2 regions of the Stenotrophomonas sp. 80084_Sma genome follow, and region 2 is predicted to be linked to the other one. Evidence: riboswitches for the same ligand, from Rfam matches in the RefSeq annotation. Region 2 holds a riboswitch; the other holds the start of a gene.
The links. Region 2 has a riboswitch for glycine ahead of ACZK3W_RS19710 (trimeric intracellular cation channel family protein). Riboswitches for the same ligand answer to the same signal wherever they lie in the genome.
Positions count from the first base shown of each region.

Region 1: linked by a shared signal. The riboswitch ahead of gcvP (aminomethyl-transferring glycine dehydrogenase) and the one ahead of ACZK3W_RS19710 (trimeric intracellular cation channel family protein) in region 2 are both predicted to bind glycine.

Region 1 is NZ_CM151177.1:3,551,977-3,562,136, reverse strand. It holds gene ACZK3W_RS16550 (hypothetical protein) at 1-224, opposite strand, end outside; partial or broken gene ACZK3W_RS16545 (catalase) at 247-2,280, opposite strand; gene ACZK3W_RS16540 (AraC family transcriptional regulator) at 2,454-3,176, shown strand; gene ACZK3W_RS16535 (amino acid permease) at 3,258-4,625, shown strand; gene ACZK3W_RS16530 (VOC family protein) at 4,729-5,139, shown strand; gene gcvP (aminomethyl-transferring glycine dehydrogenase) at 5,232-8,099, opposite strand; glycine riboswitch at 8,162-8,264, opposite strand; gene ACZK3W_RS16520 (multidrug effflux MFS transporter) at 8,564-9,790, shown strand; gene ACZK3W_RS16515 (siderophore-interacting protein) at 9,933-10,160, shown strand, end outside.
Region 2 is NZ_CM151177.1:4,281,026-4,291,185, reverse strand. It holds gene ACZK3W_RS19725 (efflux RND transporter permease subunit) at 1-1,422, opposite strand, end outside; gene ACZK3W_RS19720 (multidrug efflux RND transporter permease subunit) at 1,419-4,496, opposite strand; gene ACZK3W_RS19715 (MdtA/MuxA family multidrug efflux RND transporter periplasmic adaptor subunit) at 4,493-5,659, opposite strand; gene ACZK3W_RS19710 (trimeric intracellular cation channel family protein) at 5,944-6,561, opposite strand; glycine riboswitch at 6,646-6,749, opposite strand; glycine riboswitch at 6,763-6,852, opposite strand; gene ACZK3W_RS19705 (GIY-YIG nuclease family protein) at 6,893-7,168, shown strand; gene ACZK3W_RS19700 (nuclear transport factor 2 family protein) at 7,240-7,671, shown strand; gene ACZK3W_RS19695 (hypothetical protein) at 7,676-8,113, shown strand; gene ACZK3W_RS19690 (NAD(P)/FAD-dependent oxidoreductase) at 8,213-9,493, opposite strand; gene ACZK3W_RS19685 (NYN domain-containing protein) at 9,617-10,160, shown strand, end outside.

The DNA of each region.
Region 1 (10,160 bases), 730 kb from region 2:
TTCCTGGCAGGCGCCTTCTTGGCAGCGGTCTTGCGGGTCGCCTTCTTCGTACCCTTGCGTGCGCTGCCGCTACGCTTGCCGCCGCCATCCTGCTTGTTCACGGTAGCCCAGGCAATACGCTCGGCCGTGCCTTCGCCGGCACCGCGCTCGCGCTCGCTTTCCTCGATGTGCTCGGCCTGGCGCTTCTGTTTGTCGGTATATGCGGATTTGTCACCACGGGGCATGACGGTTCTCCTGTCGTTGTAGTCAGGCCAGCAGGCGCAGCTTGGGTTCACGCGCCCATTGGCGGGTGGCGGCGACCGCCAGGAAGGCCTTGGCATCTTCCGCTTCGACGATGCCGGCATCGTTGCCGACCCTTGCTGCCTTCAGCAGCGCATGGCCGCCGGCATCGCTGGCAATGGCCTTCAGGTGCGCCCACGCCTGGCTGACGAATTCGATGGCTGCACTCTCTTTCGACAAAGCCTTCGCGGCCTCCGGGCTGAGCACTGCGGCCACCGCATCGAACACGGCCGAGGGGGTGCCCGCCAGCTGCCCATCCGCCGCCTGCAAGGCGCCATCGCTGAGCGTGGCGCCACCCACTTTGGGGGCGACCAGCTTCACGTCTGCACCTGCTTTCCTGGCTGCTTTGCTCAGGCTGGCAATGATGCGAGCGTCGGAGCCTTCATCGAACAGGATGCCGATGCAGCGACCCTGCAGGGTAGGCTTGTTGCGCCCGATCACTCGCACCTCGGGAGCGGGGGGCATGTCCCGCACCGGGGTGGCAGTCGGCGCGGGGTCGGGCAGTGCAGGCAACGCCAACCCGTCGGCCACGCGCTGTGCCAGTGAGTCGTCGATATTGCGCAGGTGGCTGAGGGTACGCACCCGCACCTTCAGCGTTTCCACCTTGGACAACTCGAACACCAGCGCCGATGCCAGATGGGCCTGTTCCGGCTTTTCAAGGCTACGGAAGAACATGCGGGCCTGGCTGTAGTGGTCGGCAAAGCTCTCCGCGCGGATGCGGCCCTTGCGGCCATCGTCCGTGCTGGCGTGACTGCGGAATCCGCTTGAGGCCTCGCGCGGTGTGTCTTCCTGCAGCGAGCTGGGATCGTAGGCCACCCGGCCCTTGGGCACCTGCATCTGCATGTGCCCGTCGCGCTGATGATTGGAAAACGGGCACTTCGGAGCATTCACCGGGATCTGGTGGAAGTTGGGGCCGCCCAGGCGCAGCAGCTGGGTGTCCAGATAGGAGAACAGGCGCCCCTGCAGCAGCGGGTCGTTGCTGAAGTCAATGCCGGGCGGCACGTTGGCCGGGCAGAACGCCACCTGCTCGGTCTCGGCGAAGAAGTTGTCCGGCCAGCGGTCCAGCACCATGCGGCCGATGACCTGCAACGGCACCAGTGATTCGGGAATGATCTTGGTCGGGTCCAGATGATCGAACGGGAATGCGTCGGCCTCTTCTTCCGTAAACAGCTGCACTGCCAGCTCCCATTCCGGGAAGTCACCGCGCTGGATGGCCTCGAACAGGTCACGGCGATGGAAGTCATTGTCGGCCGACTGCAGCTTCAGCGCTTCGTCCCAGACCGTTGACTGGATGCCCAGCTTCGGCCGCCAGTGGAACTTGACGAAGGTCGACTCACCTGCCTCGTTCAGCAGGCGGAAGCTGTGCACGCCGAAGCCTTCGATCATTCGCAGCGAACGCGGAATGGCACGGTCGCTCATTGCCCACATGATCATGTGCATCGACTCGGGCATGAGCGAGATGAAATCCCAGAAGGTGTCGTGGGCCGTGGCCGCCTGCGGGAAGGCACGGTCCGGTTCCATCTTCACCGCGTGCACCAGGTCCGGGAATTTCATGGCGTCCTGGATGAAGAACACCGGGATGTTGTTGCCGACCAAGTCCCAGTTGCCCTCCTTGGTATAGAACTTGACCGCGAAGCCGCGCACGTCGCGCGGGGTGTCCACCGAGCCTGCGCCACCGGCTACCGTCGAGAAGCGGGTGAACACGGGTGTCTTCACGCCTACCTCGGTCAGGACGCGCGCGCGGGTATGCGCTTTCAGCGATCGGGTCAGTTCGAAGTAGCCATGTGCTGCGCTGCCACGTGCGTGCACGATGCGCTCGGGAATGCGTTCGTGATCGAAGTGGGTGATCTTCTCGCGCAGGATGAAGTCCTCCAGCAGCGTGGGCCCCCGAGCTCCCTGCCGCAGGGAGTTCTGGTTGTCCGCCACCGGGATGCCCTGATCGGTGGTCATCACCGGATGGCTGCCCCCGGCCTGCTGGTGCAGTTCATCACCGTTGCCCCGGTGTTGGTTTTCAGCGTGGGTGGTTGCGCGCTTGCCGGTCGGCTTGCTGGCGGCCATTGACGTTGGCTCCGGAGGATCTGAAAGAGAACCACGACACTGGAACCGAGCCCGTTAAACCGAGGTCCGGCAAAGGTGAACGTACAGGCAAAAGCAGGCTCGGGTATGCTTGCCCCATGCGAGTCGAGCCCGCCGACATCGAAGCCCTGTTCGACGCCATCCCGGATGTGCTGTTCTTCATCAAGGACCTTCAGGGGCGTTACACCCACGTCAACCAGACCATGCTGCGGCGGCTGGGTCTGCGCGCGCGCAAGGACGTGATCGGGCGTACCGCGGCCGAGATCTACCCGACCGGCCTCAGTGCGGACTACGTCGACCAGGACGCCCGCGTGCTGTCCGGTGAGGTGATCGAGAACCTGATGGAGCTGCACCTGTTCGCCAACCGCGAACCGGGCTGGTGCCTGACCTGCAAGCGCCCGCTGGTGGTCGATGGGGCCATCGAGGGCCTGATCGGCATATCCCGCGACCTTGGCCAGAAGGACAGCCTGGGCACCCAATACGAGCAGCTGCGGCTGGCCCTGGCCCACCTCAATGCGCACTACGCCGAGAACGTGCGCATGCAGACCCTGCTGGACATCACCGGCTTCTCGCTGTCCAAGCTGGAGCGCAGCTTCCGCAAGGTGTTCCAGATGACCCCGCAGCAGGTGCTGACCCGGCTGCGGATCCAGATGGCCATGCACCTGCTGCACGGTGACGACAGCATCGCCTGCATCGGCCAGGCCTGCGGTTTCAGCGACCAGAGCGCCTTTACCCGCAAGTTCAAGGCTGAAACCGGTTTCTCGCCGCGCGCCTACCGGGCCCGTATTGGTGGCAACGTCGGCGAGCCGGCGCTGGCCTGAGCCGCCTGCTGCGCTGTGCCTATCCCCGTGGGCACGGGACAGGGTAAGGTGTCGCCCCTGTAGCCGCCGCCAGCCCTGCCGATGCCCAACTCGATTCCGACCGCTTCGCCGTCCCGCCTCGGGCACTCGCTCAAGCCCCGCCAGCTGATCATGATGGGCCTGGGCAGCGCCATCGGCGCCGGCCTGTTCCTCGGCTCGGGCGTGGGTGTACAGGCAGCCGGCCCGGCGGTTCTGGTGTCGTATCTGGTCGCTGGTGCGCTGGTGATCATCGTGATGAACGCACTGGGCGAGATGGCGGCGGCCAAGCCGACCAGTGGCGCGTTCTCGGTCTATGCCGCTGATGCCATGGGCGCCACCGCCGGCGCCACCGTGGGCTGGCTGTGGTGGGTGCAGCTGGTGATCGTGATCGCCGCCGAGGCGGTAGGCGCGGCCGGGCTTCTTGCCACGGTCTGGCCGGCGATACCGGTACCGATGGCGGCGCTGGCCTTCATGCTGTTCTTCACCGCGATCAATCTGCTCGGGGTGAAGAACTTCGGCGAGTTCGAATTCTGGTTCGCCATCCTCAAGGTGGTGGCGATCCTGGCCTTCATCGCCATCGGTGTGGCGCTGCTGATGGGCTGGCTGCCGCAGGTCACCTCGCCGGGCTTGAGCAACTTCACCGAGCATGGCGGCTTCGCGCCGAAGGGGCTGGCCGGCATCGGCACGGCGCTGCTGGTTGTCGTTTTTGCCTTTGGCGGCACCGAGATCGTAGCCGTCGCTGCGGCCGAAACCGAAGATCCCGAGCGCAGCATTGCCCGTGCCATCCGCACCGTGGCCTGGCGCATCCTGGTGTTCTACATCGGCTCGCTGAGCGTGATCATCGCCGTGGTGCCGTGGACCAGCGAGGCGCTGAAGTCGCCGTTCGCTGCGGTGCTGGATATCGCCCGCATCCCGGGCGCGGGTACGGCCATCACCCTGATCGCGGTGATCGCACTGCTGTCGGCACTCAATGCCAACCTCTACGGCGCCTCGCGCATGATGTATTCGCTGGCGCAGCGCCGCGAGGCACCGGCGGTGCTCGGCTGGACCGACCCGCGCCAGGTGCCGGTGATCGCCGTGCTGGCCAGCGTGCTGTTCGGCTTTGCCGCCACGGTGATGGAACTGCTGTTCCCGGACCGGGTGCTGCCGGTGCTGCTGAACATCGTCGGTTCCACCTGCCTGCTGGTGTGGACGCTGTCGCTGGTGTCGCAGCTGGTGCTGCGTCGCCGCGCGGATCGCCTGGGTACCCGCCTGCCGTTCCGCATGGCCGGCTTCCCGTGGCTGACCTGCTGCGCGCTGGCGATCCTGGCACTGATCTTCGGCCTGCTGCTGAGCGAGTCGCACACCCGCCTGCAGTTCCTGTCGATGGTGGCGTTGACCGCCACGATCGCCACCAGCAGCGCCATCGCACGGCGCATGCGCGAGGCGTGATTGAAGCTGCCGGCCAGCGGCCGGCACTACCACGGGGGCTGCACATCCGCCGTGCCATCCTGATCGTGTGGGCCGTCCGCGGCCCGTCGACCAGGAGTACCGCATGCTGCGCAGCCGCCCCTTCCTGATGTTCACCGGCCAGGCCGAAGCGGCCTTGGCTCTGTATGCCGAGGCCTTCGCCGATTTCCGCCTGCTGGCAATGCAGCGCCATCCGGACGGCGCCGGTGCCGGCGTGCCCGGGCAGGTCCGCCAGGCCATCTTCCTGCTCGGTGGAACCCACTACCTGTGCTTCGACAGCCTGGACGTGCACGATTTCACCTTCTCACCGTCGATCTCGCTGTTCGTGGAGTGCTCCGGCGCCGAGCAGTTCGAACGTGCCGCACGCGTGCTGGGTGAGGGCGGCCATTGGTTGATGCCGGTAGGCGACTATGACTTCAGCAACCGCTACGGCTGGGTGCAGGACCGCTTCGGCGTGTCGTGGCAGTTGAGCCTGGGGCAGATGCCGGATCCGTGATCGGATGTTTGTGGGTGTGGACCTTGGTCCACACGCGCTTATGAAAACGGCCCGCTTGCGCGGGCCGTTTTCTTTACCGATGCAGCGAGGAATCACGCCTCGACTTCATCATCCTTGTAGGCATCGACCGGGATGCAGGCGCACATCACGTTCTTGTCGCCGTACACGTTGTCCACGCGTGCCACCGGCGGCCAGTACTTCTGCAGCTTCAGGCTCGGCAGCGGGAACGCAGCCAGTTCACGCGGGTAGGCGTGGGTCCACTCGCTAGCGGTCACCGCGGTCGCGGTATGCGGCGCGTTCTTCAGCGGGTTGTCCTCGCGGTCCAGGCGGCCGTCTTCGATCGCGGTGATCTCCTCGCGGATCTGGATCATCGCGTCGATGAAGCGATCCAGCTCGTGCAGCGATTCGCTCTCGGTCGGCTCGACCATCAGCGTGCCCGCCACCGGGAAGCTCAGGGTCGGAGCGTGGAAGCCGAAGTCGATCAGGCGTTTGGCCACGTCCTCGGCGCCGATGCCGCTGGTCTTCTCCAGCGGGCGCACGTCGAGGATGCACTCATGCGCCACCAGGCCGTTGCGGCCGGTGTAAAGCGTCTTGAAGTGCGGGGCCAGGCGCTTGGCGATGTAGTTGGCGTTGAGCTGCGCGATCTGGGTGGCCTTGCGCAGGCCGTCGCGGCCCATCATCGCGATGTACATCCAGCTGATCGGCAGGATCGAGGCGCTGCCGAAGCTGGCCGCGCTGACCATGCCGACCGGGCCGTTGTCACCCAGCTTGCCCGGCAGGAACGGGGCCAGGTGCTCCTTGACCGCGCACGGGCCGACGCCCGGGCCGCCACCACCGTGCGGGATGCAGAAGGTCTTGTGCAGGTTCAGGTGCGAAACATCCGAACCCCACTTGCCCGGCTTGGCCACGCCGACCAGGGCGTTCATGTTGGCACCGTCGGTGTACACCTGGCCGCCGTGCTTGTGGATGATCTCGCAGATCTCCACCACCTCTTCCTCGAACACGCCGTGCGTGGACGGGTAGGTCATCATGATCGCGGCCAGGCGGTCGCTGTACTTCTCGGCGTTGAGGCGGATGTCCTCGACGTCGACGTTGCCGTTGGCATCGGTCTTGGTCACCACCACCTTCATGCCGCACATCTGTGCCGAGGCCGGGTTGGTGCCGTGCGCCGAGTCCGGAATCAGGCAGATATCGCGATGTTCCTCACCGCGCGAGCGGTGGTAGGCGCGGATCGCCAGCAGGCCGGCGTACTCGCCCTGCGCGCCGGAGTTCGGCTGCAGGCTGACCGCGTCGTAGCCGGTGCATTCCACCAGCATCGCTTCCAGCGTGTCGATCAGTTCCTTGTAGCCCAGCGCCTGGTCGGCCGGCACCAGCGGGTGGATCTGCGAGAACTCCGGCCAGGTCACCGGAATCATCTCGGCGGTGGCGTTGAGCTTCATGGTGCACGAGCCCAGCGGGATCATCGTGCGGTCCATTGCCAGGTCCTTGTCGGCCAGCGAACGCAGGTAGCGCAGCAGCTCGTGCTCGCTGTGGTGGGTGTTGAACACCGGGTGGGTCAGGAACGCGGACTGGCGCAGCAGGCCGGCCGGCAGCGCATCGGCAGTGCTGGCATCCAGTGCGTCGACGTCCAGCGAGGCACCGAACACGGCAGCCACGGCGACGATGTCGGCGCGGGTAGTGGTCTCGTCCAGGCTGATGCCGACCGAGTCGCTGTCGATCGCGCGCAGGTTGTAACCGGCGGCGCGTGCCTTGGCGTGGATCTCATCGGCATGCACGCCGGTGACATGCAGGGTGTCGAAGAAGTCACCACCGACCTGCACGCCGGCGTTGCGCAGCGCGGCGGCCAGGATCGAGGCCAGGCGATGGGTGCGGCGGGCGATGCGGGTCAGGCCGTCCGGGCCGTGGTAGACGGCGTACATCGACGCCATCACCGCCAGCAGCACCTGTGCAGTACAGATGTTGGAGGTGGCCTTCTCGCGGCGGATGTGCTGCTCGCGGGTCTGCAGGGTCAGGCGGTAGGCCGGGTTGCCCTGCGCGTCGATCGAGACGCCGATCAGGCGGCCCGGCATCGAGCGCTTGTAGGCGTCACGGCACGCCATGAAGGCGGCGTGCGGGCCACCGAAGCCGAACGGCACGCCGAAACGCTGGCTGTTGCCGACCACGATGTCCGCGCCCCATTCGCCCGGGGCGGCCAGCAGGGTCAGGGCCAGCAGGTCGGTGGCGACGGCCACCAGGCCGCCGCGTGCGTGCACGGCATCGACCAGCGCCTTGTAGTCGCCGACCTGGCCGAAGGTGTCCGGGTACTGCAGCAGCAGGCCGAAGGCTTCCGCTTCCAGCGCTTCGGCCGGAGTGCCGACGCGCAGCACGATGCCCATGGGCTCGGCGCGGGTGCGCAGCAGTTCCAGCGTCTGCGGGTGCACGGCGTCGTGCACGAAGAAGGTGTCCGACTTCGACTTGGCCGAACGCTTGGCCAGGGTCATCGCTTCGGCGGCGGCAGTGGCTTCGTCCAGCAGCGAGGCGTTGGCGATTTCCATGCCGGTGAGGTCGGCGCACAGGGTCTGGAAGTTGATCAGCGCTTCCATGCGGCCCTGCGAGATTTCCGCCTGGTACGGGGTGTAGGCGGTGTACCAGGCCGGGTTTTCCAAGATGTTGCGCAGGATCACGTTCGGCGTGTGGGTACCGTAGTAGCCCTGGCCGATGAAGCTGCGCAGCACGGTGTTCTTGTCGGCGATCGCACGGATCTTCGCCAGTGCCTGCACTTCGGTCATCGACTCCGGCAGCGCCAGCGGCGCCGGCGACTTGATCTTGGCCGGTACGATGGCATCGGTCATGCCATCCAGCGACGCGTGGCCGACGACATCGAGCATCTGCGCGATCTCGGCGTCGTTGGGGCCGATGTGGCGCTCGACGAACGCATTGTGGTGCTCGAGCTCACGCAGGGAAGGGGTGTTCTGGGACATGGCGAAGGATCCGTCAGGAAAGGGCACACGCACGGGCACAAGCCGCCGGTCGGCGGTCTGCGGGGCGCCCCTCTGTCCTTTTGCCTGAGAGTTTAAAAGCGCGGCGGACCGCAGCTTCGTGCCCCTTCGGCGCCGGATCGAACCGGTCTCTCCAGAGTTCTGTTACGGGTGGTATCGGGCCTGAGCGATTACGGGCGTTGCGCCTTCGGCAGCGGTGTTCCGCTTCTCCCACCGTGTTGCCCGCTGATTATAGCCCGTTGCGGGCCCGCCGGCCGCCTCCAGGCATGGCCGCCGCGCCTGAATGGCCGATGGCCCGGCCGTGCGTTTTGTGCACCGCTGCATGGCATCGGGCGCAATCCCCACCTATGATGGGCGGATACCCGAATTCATCTGGCGCCGTCCCTGCAGAAGGGGACCGGCGCCCGCCGTGCGTGCCGCGCATGGCCCTGCCGGACGCCTTCCCCATGACCGCCGCTGTTGCTCCCTCCACCCGCCGCATGGCCCTGCTGCTCGCCGGTCTGGCCATGTTCGGTCCGTTCTCGATCGACACCATCTTCCCGGCGTTCCCGCAGCTGGCCCAGCGCCTGGCGGTGGACGAAGTGGCGGTGCAGCAGACCATCAGCGTGTACCTGTTGTTCTACGGCCTGATGAGCCTGGCGCACGGCCCGCTGTCCGATGCCTGGGGCCGCAAGTGGGTGATCCTCGGTGGCCTGGTGGTGTTCGTCGGCGCCTCGGTCGGCTGCGCGCTGTCCACCGACCTGACCACGCTGCTGGCGTTCCGCGCGCTGCAGGGCCTGTCGGCGGGTGTCGGCATGATCGTCGGCCGAGCGGTGATCCGCGACCTGTACCACGGCCATGACGCGCAGCGGCTGATGAGCCAGGTGTCGATGCTGTTCGGCATCGCCCCGGCGATCGCCCCGATCATCGGTGGCTGGATCCTGCTCAGTGGCGCCGGCTGGCCGCTGATCTTCTGGTTCCTGGTGGTGTTCGGGCTGGTCCTGCTGGCGGCCACTGCGCGCTACCTGCCGGAGACCCATCCGGTTGAAGCGCGCGTGCCGTTGTCGCCGCGCACGTTGATGCGTGATTACCTGCGCATCGGCTTCAACCCGCGCTTCCTGCGCCTGGCGCTGGCCGGCAGCATCGGCTTCGGTGGCATCTTCCTGTACATCTCCTCGGCGCCGGTGTTCGTGATGCAGCACCTGCATCTGGGCGAGGGCGGCTTCGCCTGGCTGTTCATCCCCACCATCGGCGGCATGACCACCGGCTCGTTCCTGTCTGGGCGCATGGCGGGGCACACCACGCCTACCCGCCAGGTCGCCATCGGTTTCGGCCTGTGCGCGCTGTCGGTGCTGTTGAACGTCGGCTACGTGGCGCTGGCCCCGCAGTTTGTGCTGCCGTGGGCGGTGCTGCCGATCTTCCTGGGCGGCATGGGCATGGCGCTGATCTTCCCGATCCTGGCGCTGGCGGTGCTGGACATGTACCCGCACCAGCGCGGCCTGGCCTCGTCGCTGCAGGCGTTCGTGCAGCTGATGATCAGTACCGTGGTGGCCGGCGTGGTGTCGCCGCTGCTGAGCGCCAGCCCGCTGCACTTGGCCCTGGGCCAGGCCGCGTTCTTCGGCGCCGGCTTCGTGTTCTGGTACTGGGAACACCAGCGCGAGCGCGCGGCGCAGGCAGCCTGCACGGGCCATTGAGCAGCGCGCAGGGGTAGGGCGGACGGGGATGCCGGCACATCCTTGCAGCCGCGGACAACCGGACTAGGCTGGGCATTCCAGCCAGCCGGTGCGTGGATGCACGACAGCCAGCCAATCCGATGTCGTTGCATGAGGTTCCCCCATGGCTGCGCAGCAGACCTACCGCCTGTTCGAGGTGGCGCTGAAGGAGCGCCGCGTTCTCTCCCCTTCCCTGGACCGCATGGTGTTCACCGGCGCCGACGTGGCGCGGATGAAGACCGAAGGCCCGGACCAGCGGATCAAGGTGTTCTTCCCCTTGCCCGGCCAGGAGGTGCCACAGGTGCCCAGCGGCGAGGACTGGTATCCGCGCTACCGGGCCCTGCCGGATGAT
Region 2 (10,160 bases):
GGCCGCCACCAGGGTCAACGAGAATTCGCGAAACAGGCGTTCGACGAAGTCGTCCAGGAATAGGATGGAGACGAACACCACGGCCAGTGCAACGTTCATCGACAGCAGCGTGGCACCGACTTCCGATGCACCCCGTACTGCCGCCTGCCAGCGGTCGGCGCCCAGTTCGCGATGGCGGGCGATGTTCTCCAGCACCACGATGGCATCGTCCACCACCAGCACGGCGGCGACGATCAGCGCCATCAATGAAAGCGTATTGAGCGAGAAGCCCATCAGCGCGATCAGCGCCAGCGTGCCGAACAGCACCACCGGAATCGCCACGCTGGGCACCAGCGCTGCACGCCAGTGGCCGAGGAAGCCGAGCACCACCAGCACCACCAGCACGATCGCCAGCACCAGCGTGAGCTCTGCTTCGTGCAGGGTGGCGCGGATCACCGGCGAGCGGTCCATCACCAGCCGCATGTCCACGCCGGAGGGCAACAGCGCATGCAGTTGCGGTAGCTGCGCCTGGATGGCATCAACGGCGGCGATGATGTTGGCGCCGGGTTGGCGGCTGACGATCAGCAGCACGGCGGGGCGTTCGTTGTGGAAGCCGCTGGCGTAACGGTCTTCCACGCCATCGGCAACGGCGGCGACATCGCCCAGCCGCAGCGTGCGGTCGTCGCTCACCTTCAGAGCCAGTTCGCGGTACTGCGCGGCCTGGCGCAGCTGCAGCGGCGCTTCCAGCTGCCACTGCTGGCGGTCATCGCCCACGGCACCCAGCGGGCGCATGGCGTTGGCGAGGCCGATGGCCTGGGCCACGTCCTCCAGCGCCAGGCCTGCATGGTTCAGTGCATTCGGGTCCAGCGAGACACGCACGGCGGGCAAGGCGCTGCCGCCCACCTGCACTTCGCCCACGCCCGGTACCTGCGACAGCTTCTGCGCCAGCACGGTGGAGGCCAGGTCATACAGCTGGCCTGGCGAACGCGTGTCCGAGGTCAGTGCCAGCGCCAGGATCGGTGCCTGTGAGGGATTGACCTTGCGGTACTGCGGCATGCCGGGCATACCACTGGGCAACTGCCCGCGTGCAAGATTGATGGCGGCCTGCACTTCACGCGCTGCCTCATCGATGTCGCGGCCGAGTACGAACTTCAGTTCGATCTGGGTCTGGCCCTGGGTGCTGGCCGAGTCGATGCGTGAGATGCCGGGCAGGCTGCCCAGTGCGCGCTCCAGCGGCGTGGCGACGGTGGCTGCCATCGACTCGGGCGAGGCGCCGGGCAGGCTGGCACTGACTTCAATGGCCGGGTAATCGACCTGCGGCAGCGGCGCCACCGGCAACAGGCGCAATGCCAGCAGGCCGGCCAGCACCAGCGCCACCGCCAGCAGGATCGTCGCTACCGGGCGCTGCACGCAGGCCTGCGCCAGGCGCGCGATGGGGGTCACGCGCGCGCCTCGTCAACGGCCACCGGGGACGTCGCACGGCCACGCTGCAGGCGATCAAAGGCCAGGTAGATCACCGGCGTGGTGAACAGGGTCAGTACCTGGCTGACCAGCAGCCCCCCCACCATCACCCAGCCCAGTGGCTGCCGCAGCTCGGCGCCGGAACCACTGGCCAGCATCAGCGGCACTGCGCCGAACAGCGCGGCCAGCGTGGTCATCAGGATCGGCCGGAAGCGCAGCAGCGCGGCCTGATGGATCGCCTCGCGCGGTGACATGCCGCGTGTGCGCTGCGCGTCCAGCGCGAAGTCGATCATCATGATCGCGTTCTTCTTCACCAGGCCGATCAGCAGCACGATGCCGATCACCGCGATCAGGTCCAGGCTGCGTCCGCTTACCCACAGTGCCGCCAGCGCACCGACGGTGGCCGAGGGCAGGGTGGAGAGGATGGTGATGGGGTGGATGAAGCTCTCGTAGAGCACGCCCAGCACGATGTACATCACCACCACCGCAGCCAGGATCAGCCACAGTGTGGACGACAGCGAGCTGCTGAAGGCCGCTGCGGCACCCTGCAGGCGAAGTTCGATGCTCTGCGGCAGGTTCACCTGTGCGCGCGCGGCGTGCACAGCCTCCACCGCTTCGCCCAGTGATGCGCCCGGGGCAAGGTTGAACGACAGCGTGGCCGCCGGGAACTGGCCGACATGGTTGCGCAGCAGGGCGGTCGGGCCCAGATCCACGCGTGCCACCGCACCCAGCGGCACGGTCTGCCCACTGCTGCTGCGCACACGCAGGCCCGTGATCGCCTCCGGCCCGGGCTGTCGTGAAGGATCGGCCTCCAGCACCACCCGGTACTGGCTGGCCTGGGTGAAGATGGTCGAAATCTGGCGCTGCCCATAGGCGTCGTACAGCGCATCGGCTACTGCTTCCACGCTTACGCCCAGGCGCGCCGCCGCATCGCGGTCGATCGCCACGCGCGCCTGCCGGCCCTGCATCTGCAGATCGCTGGCGACATCGCGCAGTGCAGGTTGCTGGCGTAGCGCCTGCAGCAGCTTCGGGGTCCAGCGTTCCAGTGTTTCAAGATCCGGCGTGGTCAGGGTGAACTGGTACTGGGTGCGGCTGATGCGGTCTTCGATGCCCAGCTCCTGTACCGGCTGCAGGTACAGGGTGATGCCGGGGATCTTCGACACGCGCTGTTGCAGGCGCGCCATCACTACGGCGGCGCTATCGCGGTCGCCGTGCGGTTTCAGCTCGATCAGCAGGCGGCCGGTATTGAGCGTGGCGTTGTTGCCGTCCACGCCGATGTAGGAGGACACACTGGCCACCGCCGGGTCTGCTTCGATGGCCGTGGACAGCGCCTGCTGGCGCTCGCGCATGGCCTGGAACGAGATCGCCTGTGGTGCCTCGCTGATGCCCTGCACCAGGCCGGCATCCTGCACCGGGAAGAAGCCCTTGGGCACGGCGAAGTACAGCGCCACGGTCAGTGCGAGGGTGGCAACGGTGGCCAGCAGCATCAGCGGCTGGCGCTGCAGCACCCAGCGCAGCTGGCGGTCGTAGAGGCCGATGACGCGGTCGAAGACATCGGGCGCATGTGCAGTCTTCGCGTGCGGCTTCAGGAACCGCGCGCACAGCATCGGCGTCAGCGTCAGCGAGACCACCAGCGAAATGCCGATGGCTACAGCCAGTGTCACTGCGAACTCATGGAACAGTGCACCCACCAGGCCGGCCATGAACAGCAGCGGGATCAGCACCGCGATCAGCGAAACAGTCAGCGACACCAGGGTGAAGCCGATCTCGGCTGCGCCTTTCAGCGCTGCATCGCGGGGGCTTTCACCTTCCTCCAGATGGCGGGCGATGTTCTCCAGCATCACGATGGCATCGTCCACCACGAAGCCGGTGGCGATGGTCAGCGCCATCAGCGTGAGGTTGTTGAGCGAGTAGCCGGCCAGCAGCATCACCGCAAAGGTGCCGATGAGCGACAGCGGTACCGCGACGCTGGGAATGAGCGTGGCCGGCAGATTGCGCAGGAACACCCAGGTGACCAGCACTACCAGGCCGATGGCCAGTACTAGTTCTTTCTGCACGCCGCGCACCGACGCGCGGATCGATTCGGTACGGTCGCTCAGTACATTCATCTGCACGCCGGCGGGCAGCGTGGCCTGCAGCTGCGGCAGCAGCGTACGCACCTGCTCGACCACGGCGATCACGTTGGCGCCGGGCTGGCGCTGGATGTTCACCAGCACTGCCGGCGTGGTACCGCTCCAGGCGGCCAGCTGCCGGTTCTCGGCGCCATCGGTAATGGTGGCTACATCGCCCAGCCGCAGCGGTGCGCCGTCGCGCCAGGCCAGTACCAGGGCACGGTACTCATCCACGCTGCGCATCTGATCGTTGGCATCGAGCATCACCGCGCGGATCGGGCCGTCGAAACTGCCCTTGGGCAGGTTGACGTTGGCGGCGGCGATGGCGGTGCGGATGTGGTCCATGCCCAGGTTGTTGGCGGCCAGCGCCGCTGGATTGACCTGGATGCGCACCGCCGGGCGCTGGCCACCGGCCAGGCTGACCAGGCCGACGCCGGGCAACTGCGCCAGGCGCTGGGCAATGCGCGTATCCACCAGATCGTGCACCTGCGGCAGCGACAGGCCTTGCGAGGTAACCGCCAAGGTCAGGATGGGGGTGTCGGCGGGGTTGACCTTGCGGTACACCGGCGGCACCGGCAGGTCGTCGGGCAGGAAGCTGCCCGCCGCGTTGATGGCGGCCTGCACGTCCTGCTCGGCCACACCCAGCGACACCTCCAGCCCGAACTGCAGGGTAATGACCGAGGCGCCACCGGAACTGGTCGACGACAGTTGTTTCAGGCCGGGAATCTGCCCGAGCTGGCGCTCCAGCGGTGCGGTGATGGTGCGTGTGGTCAGTTCGGGGCTGGCCCCCGGATACAGCGTGGTGATCTGGATGATCGGGTAATCGACCTGCGGCAGCGCCGCCACCGGCAGCAGGCGATAGGCCAGCACGCCGGACAGCAGCAGCGCCACCATCAGGAGAGTCGTTGCGACCGGGCGCAGGATGAACGGGCGCGAGAGGTTCATGCGCCGGCCTTGGTCGCGGCCTCCTCGGTGATGATCTCCACCGCCGTGCCGTCTTCCAGCCCGTCGATGCCTTCGATCACCACCTTGTCCCCTGCGGCCAGCCCGGAGCGCACGGCCACGCGTCCATCATCGGCTGGACCGAGCACCACGGTGCGGCGTTGTGCCTTGCTGTCCTTGTCGACGATATGCACGTAGTTGCCCTGGCTGCCGAACTGCACGGCGGCATCGGGAATCAGCAGCGCGGGCTGCTCGCCCAGCTGCAGGCGGACGTTGACGAACTGGTTGGGGAACAGCGCCAGATCGTGGTTGTCGAAGTGCGCACGCAGTTTCAACGTGCCGGTGGTGGTATCGATGCGGTTGTCGACGCTGGACAGCGAGCCGCGGGCCAGCTGCCGGCGTTCTTCGCGGTCCCAGGTTTCCACCGCCAGTGCCGGTTGCGCCTGCACGGCATCGAGCAGCGCAGGCAGCTCGGGTTCGGGCACGGTGAACAGCACGCTGATCGGCGCGGTCTGCGCCAGCGTCACCAGGCCTTCGGCATCGCTGGCGCGCACCAGGTTGCCCACGTCCAACCGGCGCAGCCCGACGCGGCCACTGACCGGCGCGGTGATGCGGGTGTACTGCAGCTGCAGGCGCGCTTCATCAACAGACGCCTGATCGCTGAGGCGGCGGCCCTGCAGCTGGCGCACCTTGCTCTGCTGGTCGCTCAGTTCCTGCCCGGACACGTAGTTCTGCTTCTGCAGTTCGCGGTAGCGCTGCAGCTGGCGCTCGGCGTTTTCCAGCTCGGCCAGATTCTGCTGCTGGGTACCCTGCGCCTGTGCCAGCTTCACTTCATACGGGCGCGGGTCGATCTGCGCCAGCAGATCGCCGGCCTTCACCTGCTGGCCTTCCTGGAAATGCAGCCGTAGCAGTTCGCCATCCACGCGGCTGCGTACCACCACGCTATGCAGCGGGGTGACCGTACCGACCGCCTTCAGGCGCAGCACCAGCGGCTCGGCGCTGGCGCGGGCGATGCGCACGGGCACCGTCTTGCCGGGTGCATCGTCGCTGCTGCCGGCACCATTCCGGGACCACAGCCACCACGCCAGAAGGGCGGCGAGGGCGATGGCCAGCACCGCCCACAACAGGCGGGCACGACGGAAGCGGGAATTTTCGGCGACAGACATGGGGCATCCTGCGCCCTGCGCGCGCAGGGACATGCGGGCCCGTCGGCGCGTTCCGGCACCACGGGCAGCGGGGAGGGAGTTGTCTGGCGGGGCCGCGGGCGCGGCGTGGCTGGATGCCGTCGCGGCAGCGACGGGGTGACAATGGTAGCCAATCACCCCGGCCAATGCCGTATGACCATGGTCATGCAACGCATTCGGTAGTGCCGGCCGCTGGCCGGCAACCTGCCGGAATCTGCGGGCGTGTGCCGTGTTGCCGGCCAGCGGCCGACACTACCGACAAACAATCAATGCACTTCGTCGTGATAGACGAACTTCGGCATTTCCCAGCGGTAGTGGATCGCCAGCAGGCGCAGCGCGAAGCCGCCGCCGAGGCAGCACAGGATCGCGGTGGCGTCGGCCACGCCCCAGTGCAGCAGCAACAGGTAGGCCGCGCCGGTCAGCAGCGCGATGATCGCGTACAGCTCCTTCTGGAAGATCAGCGGCACCTCGTTGCAGAGAATGTCGCGCAGCACGCCGCCGAACGCGCCGGTCAGCATGCCGGCGATCAGCACGATCGGCATGGCATGGCCGGCCTCGCGCGCGATCGAACAGCCGATCAGGGTGAAGGCGATCAGGCCCAGGCCATCGAGCACCAGGAAGGTGCGGCGGAAGTGGTGCATCCAGCGCGCCACCCAGGTGGCGATCAGCGCCGCGCACACGGTGAAGCCCAGGTACTCGGGATGCTTCACCCAGCCCAACGGGTAGTGGCCGAGCAGGATGTCGCGCAGCGAACCGCCCCCGAGGGCGGTGACACAGGCGATCATGACCACCCCGAACAGGTCCATGCGGCGGCGGCCGGCGGACAGCGCGCCGGTCATGGCTTCGGCGGAAATGGCGATCAGGTAGATGATGGACAGCAGCATGGGACAGGCTCCGGGCGCGGTGGGGCCGGCCATGCGCGACTACCGCCACTGCCTGCGCAATGACGGGATGACGATGACCGGTGCCGCTCCCGCTGTCCTTTTGCCTGAGAGTTCAGCGGCGTAGGCCGCGTGCCCCTTCGGCGGATCGTCCCGGGCGTGCCCGGTGACCTCTCTCCAGCTCGGCGAGTCGAATGCATGGTTGGTGGGATTCCAGCCCACCGGCCTGAGCGATCATGGGAGCCTGCGCCTTCGGCGGGCGCCAGCGCGGCGCCTCTCTCCTGCATTCGGGCGCCAGTATATCCGCTGCAGTGCAGCACGGCATAATCCGGGCATGGCCCCGTCCCTCCGCCCGTGGTTCCTGTACCTGCTCGAATGCCGGGATGGCAGCTATTACGCCGGCATCAGCACCGACGTGGACGCGCGCTTCGCCGCCCACCAGGCCGGCAAGGGCGCGCGTTACACCCGGGCGCGGCCGCCGCTGCGCGTGCTGGCCGTGCGCGAGTACCCGGACCGGGCTGCCGCCTCGCGGGCCGAGTGGCAGCTCAAGCAGCAGCCGCGCGAACGCAAGCTGGCCTGGCTGCAGGAACCGGCCGAGACGCTTCTGTAGATCCACGCCATGCGTGGATGGGCCACTTGGCCCATGCCATGATCACCCCGCGCCCAGAGCTGGAGCCCCGGATGTCCACGATTGCCCTGCTGTTCGCTCTTTCCGCAGCAACGAGCCCCACTGCCGATCCGGCCACCCTCGAGGCCATTGAAGCCACCTGCCACGACTACGTCGACGGCCAGCTGGAAGCCGACCCGCAGCGCGTCGCCCGCTCCCTGCACCCGGACCTGGCCAAGCGCGCGGTCCTCGGCGATACGCCCGACGAACGCCTGGGCCTGCGCCGCATGTCGAAGGAAGAACTGGTGGCGCTGACGAAGCAGGGCGCGTTGAAGACCCCGAAGGATCAATGGGACCGCCGCTGCACGGTGCTGGACGTGACCGGCAACGCCGCCTCGGTGCGACTGGAAACCCCATGGTTCGTCGACTACTTCCACATGGGGCGCTTCGACCAGCGCTGGGTCATCGTCAACGCACTGTGGTACGCGAAACCAAAGGCGCAGTAGAGCGATGCGTGCCGCCGGCAAAGCATGGATCTGCGTCGTCATGCTGGTCGCCGGCATCGCGCTGCTGCCTGGCCTGCTGTACCTGCTCGGGTTGGCGCTGGTGGAAGGCCGGCCGAACTTGGCCGACCGCACGCCCAGTGGTGTGGCCGCGTGCAGCAGCGAACCGCGGGCGGGATACCAGCCGATGAATCCCTGGAGCTTCACGACGCGGTTCTTCGATCCTGAAGCGTTGAAGAAGGCGACTGATGTCGAGCGCGAAGCGTTCTGGGTTGCACGCCGCCACCTGATGCGGCAGCCAAGGCACGACATGCTGCGCTGGCATCTCAGCAGTACCGCACTGACAATCTGGATCACCCGGCATTGGAGTACCGCGCAGATTGCTGATGCCGCGAGGAAGGAGGATTTCTGCCGCACCTGGTCGAAACGGCGGGTGGCCCGATGAACCGGTAGATCCACGCCATGCGTGGATGGTGTTGACGGGGTCAGAGCCCTTTCCTGCGGAAAGGGATCCGACCGCGCAGCAGCCGGCCAGCGGCCGGCACTACCGTCGGGGTCGCCGGTCTTCCTGATCATCACCGAAGATGATGCGCGCGCTCCGCTGGTAGCTCCAGTACGCCACCGCCCAGTTCAGCAGCACCACGATGCGGTTGCGGAAGCCGATCAGGAAGAACACGTGCGCGGCCAGCCAGAACCACCAGGCCAGGATGCCCGACAACTGCAGCCGGCCCAGGTGCACGATCGCGGCCATGCGGCCGATGGTGGCCAGGTTGCCGAAGTCGGCGTACTTGAACGGTCCGGGGACTGCCTTGCCGTGCAGGCGCGCGCGGATCACCTCGGCCACGTACTTGCCCATCTGCTTGGCGGCAGGGGCCACGCCGGGTACCGGCTTGCCGTTGGCCTGGTTCAGTGCGGCCAGATCGCCGGCCACGAACAGTTCCGGGTGGCCGGGCAGGGTGAGATCGGGTTGCACCTGCACGCGGCCGGCGCGGTCCAGCGGCACGTCCAGCGTGCGCGCCAGGGGTGAAGCGGCCACACCGGCGGCCCAGACCACCGTGCGTGCCGGCACGAAATGCTCACCGAGCTTGAAGCCCTGGCTGTCGATGTCGCTCACCGGGGTACCGGTCAGCACTTCCACTCCCAGTTTTTCCAGCTGCCGGCGCGCCTTCAGCGAAAGCACTTCCGGGAACGAGGACAACACGCGTGGGCCAGCTTCGACCAGCCGCACCTTGGCGCTGGCCGGGTCGATGTGGCGGAACTCGTTGCGCAGCGTATGCCGCGCGATCTCGGCCAGAGTGCCGGCCAGTTCGACGCCGGTAGGTCCACCACCAACCACGGCAAAGCTCAGCCATGCGGCCTTCTTCGCCGGGTCCGGTTCCGCCTCTGCGCGCTCGAACGCCAGCAGCAGCTTGCGGCGCAACGCAATGGCATCGTCCAGCGTCTTCAGACCGGGCGCATCATCGGCCCACTGGTCGTTGCCGAAGTAGGCGTGGGTGGCGCCGGTAGCCAGCAGCAGGCTGTCGTAGTCCAGCGTGCTGCCATCGGCCATGCGGATCTGCCGGGCCTGCTTGTCGATGGTCACCACTTCGCCGAGGCGGACTTCCACATTGCGCTGGTGGCCGAGGATGTGGCGCAGCGGCGCGGCGATGTCCGGCGCGGACAGGCCGGCGGTGGCCACCTGGTACAGCAGTGGCTGGAACAGATGGTGGTTGCGGCGGTCGACCAGGGTGATGCGTATGCGCTCGCGGGCCAGGGCACGGGTGGCCCAGAGGCCGGCAAAACCGCCGCCGACAACAACCAGGTGGGGAACGCGCTCGCGACTCATCGACTCACTCCAGTGGGGGCATTGGGGGAAGCGCCTGGCATCTTCGCACGATGGCGCCCTGTCACGTCAGCGCCCGCATGGATCGGCGATACTCGGGTTCAGGCAACCGCCCGTGAGGAGCCCATGAGCGAACCGGAAAAGCGCATCGCCCTGTTGATCGACGCCGACAATGCGCCGGCCTCGAAGATCGACGAGGTCCTGGCCGAAGTCGCCCGCTACGGTGTGGCCAACGTGCGCCGCGCCTATGGCAACTGGAAGAGCCCGCGGTTGAAGGGTTGGGAGGCCGTGCTGCACGAATATGCGATCCGCCCGATCCAGCAGTTCGCCTACAGCAAGGGCAAGAATGCCTCGGACATGGCGATGGTGATCGATGCCATGGACCTGCTGTACGCGCGCAATCTCGATGGCTTCGCCATCGTGTCCAGCGATGCCGATTTCACCCCGATGGTGATGCGCCTGCTGACCGACGGTGTGAAGGTCTATGGCTTCGGCGAGAAGAAAACCCCGGAGCCGTTCGTCAACGCGTGCTCGAAGTTCACCTATCTGGAAGCGCTGGGCCAGACCCATGCCAGCGTGCCGGATACCGAACAGGCGTCCAGCGAACAGGCATCGAACGAGCCTGTTGCCAACGACGATGCCCGGCCACGCAAGAGCGGTGCGGAAATGC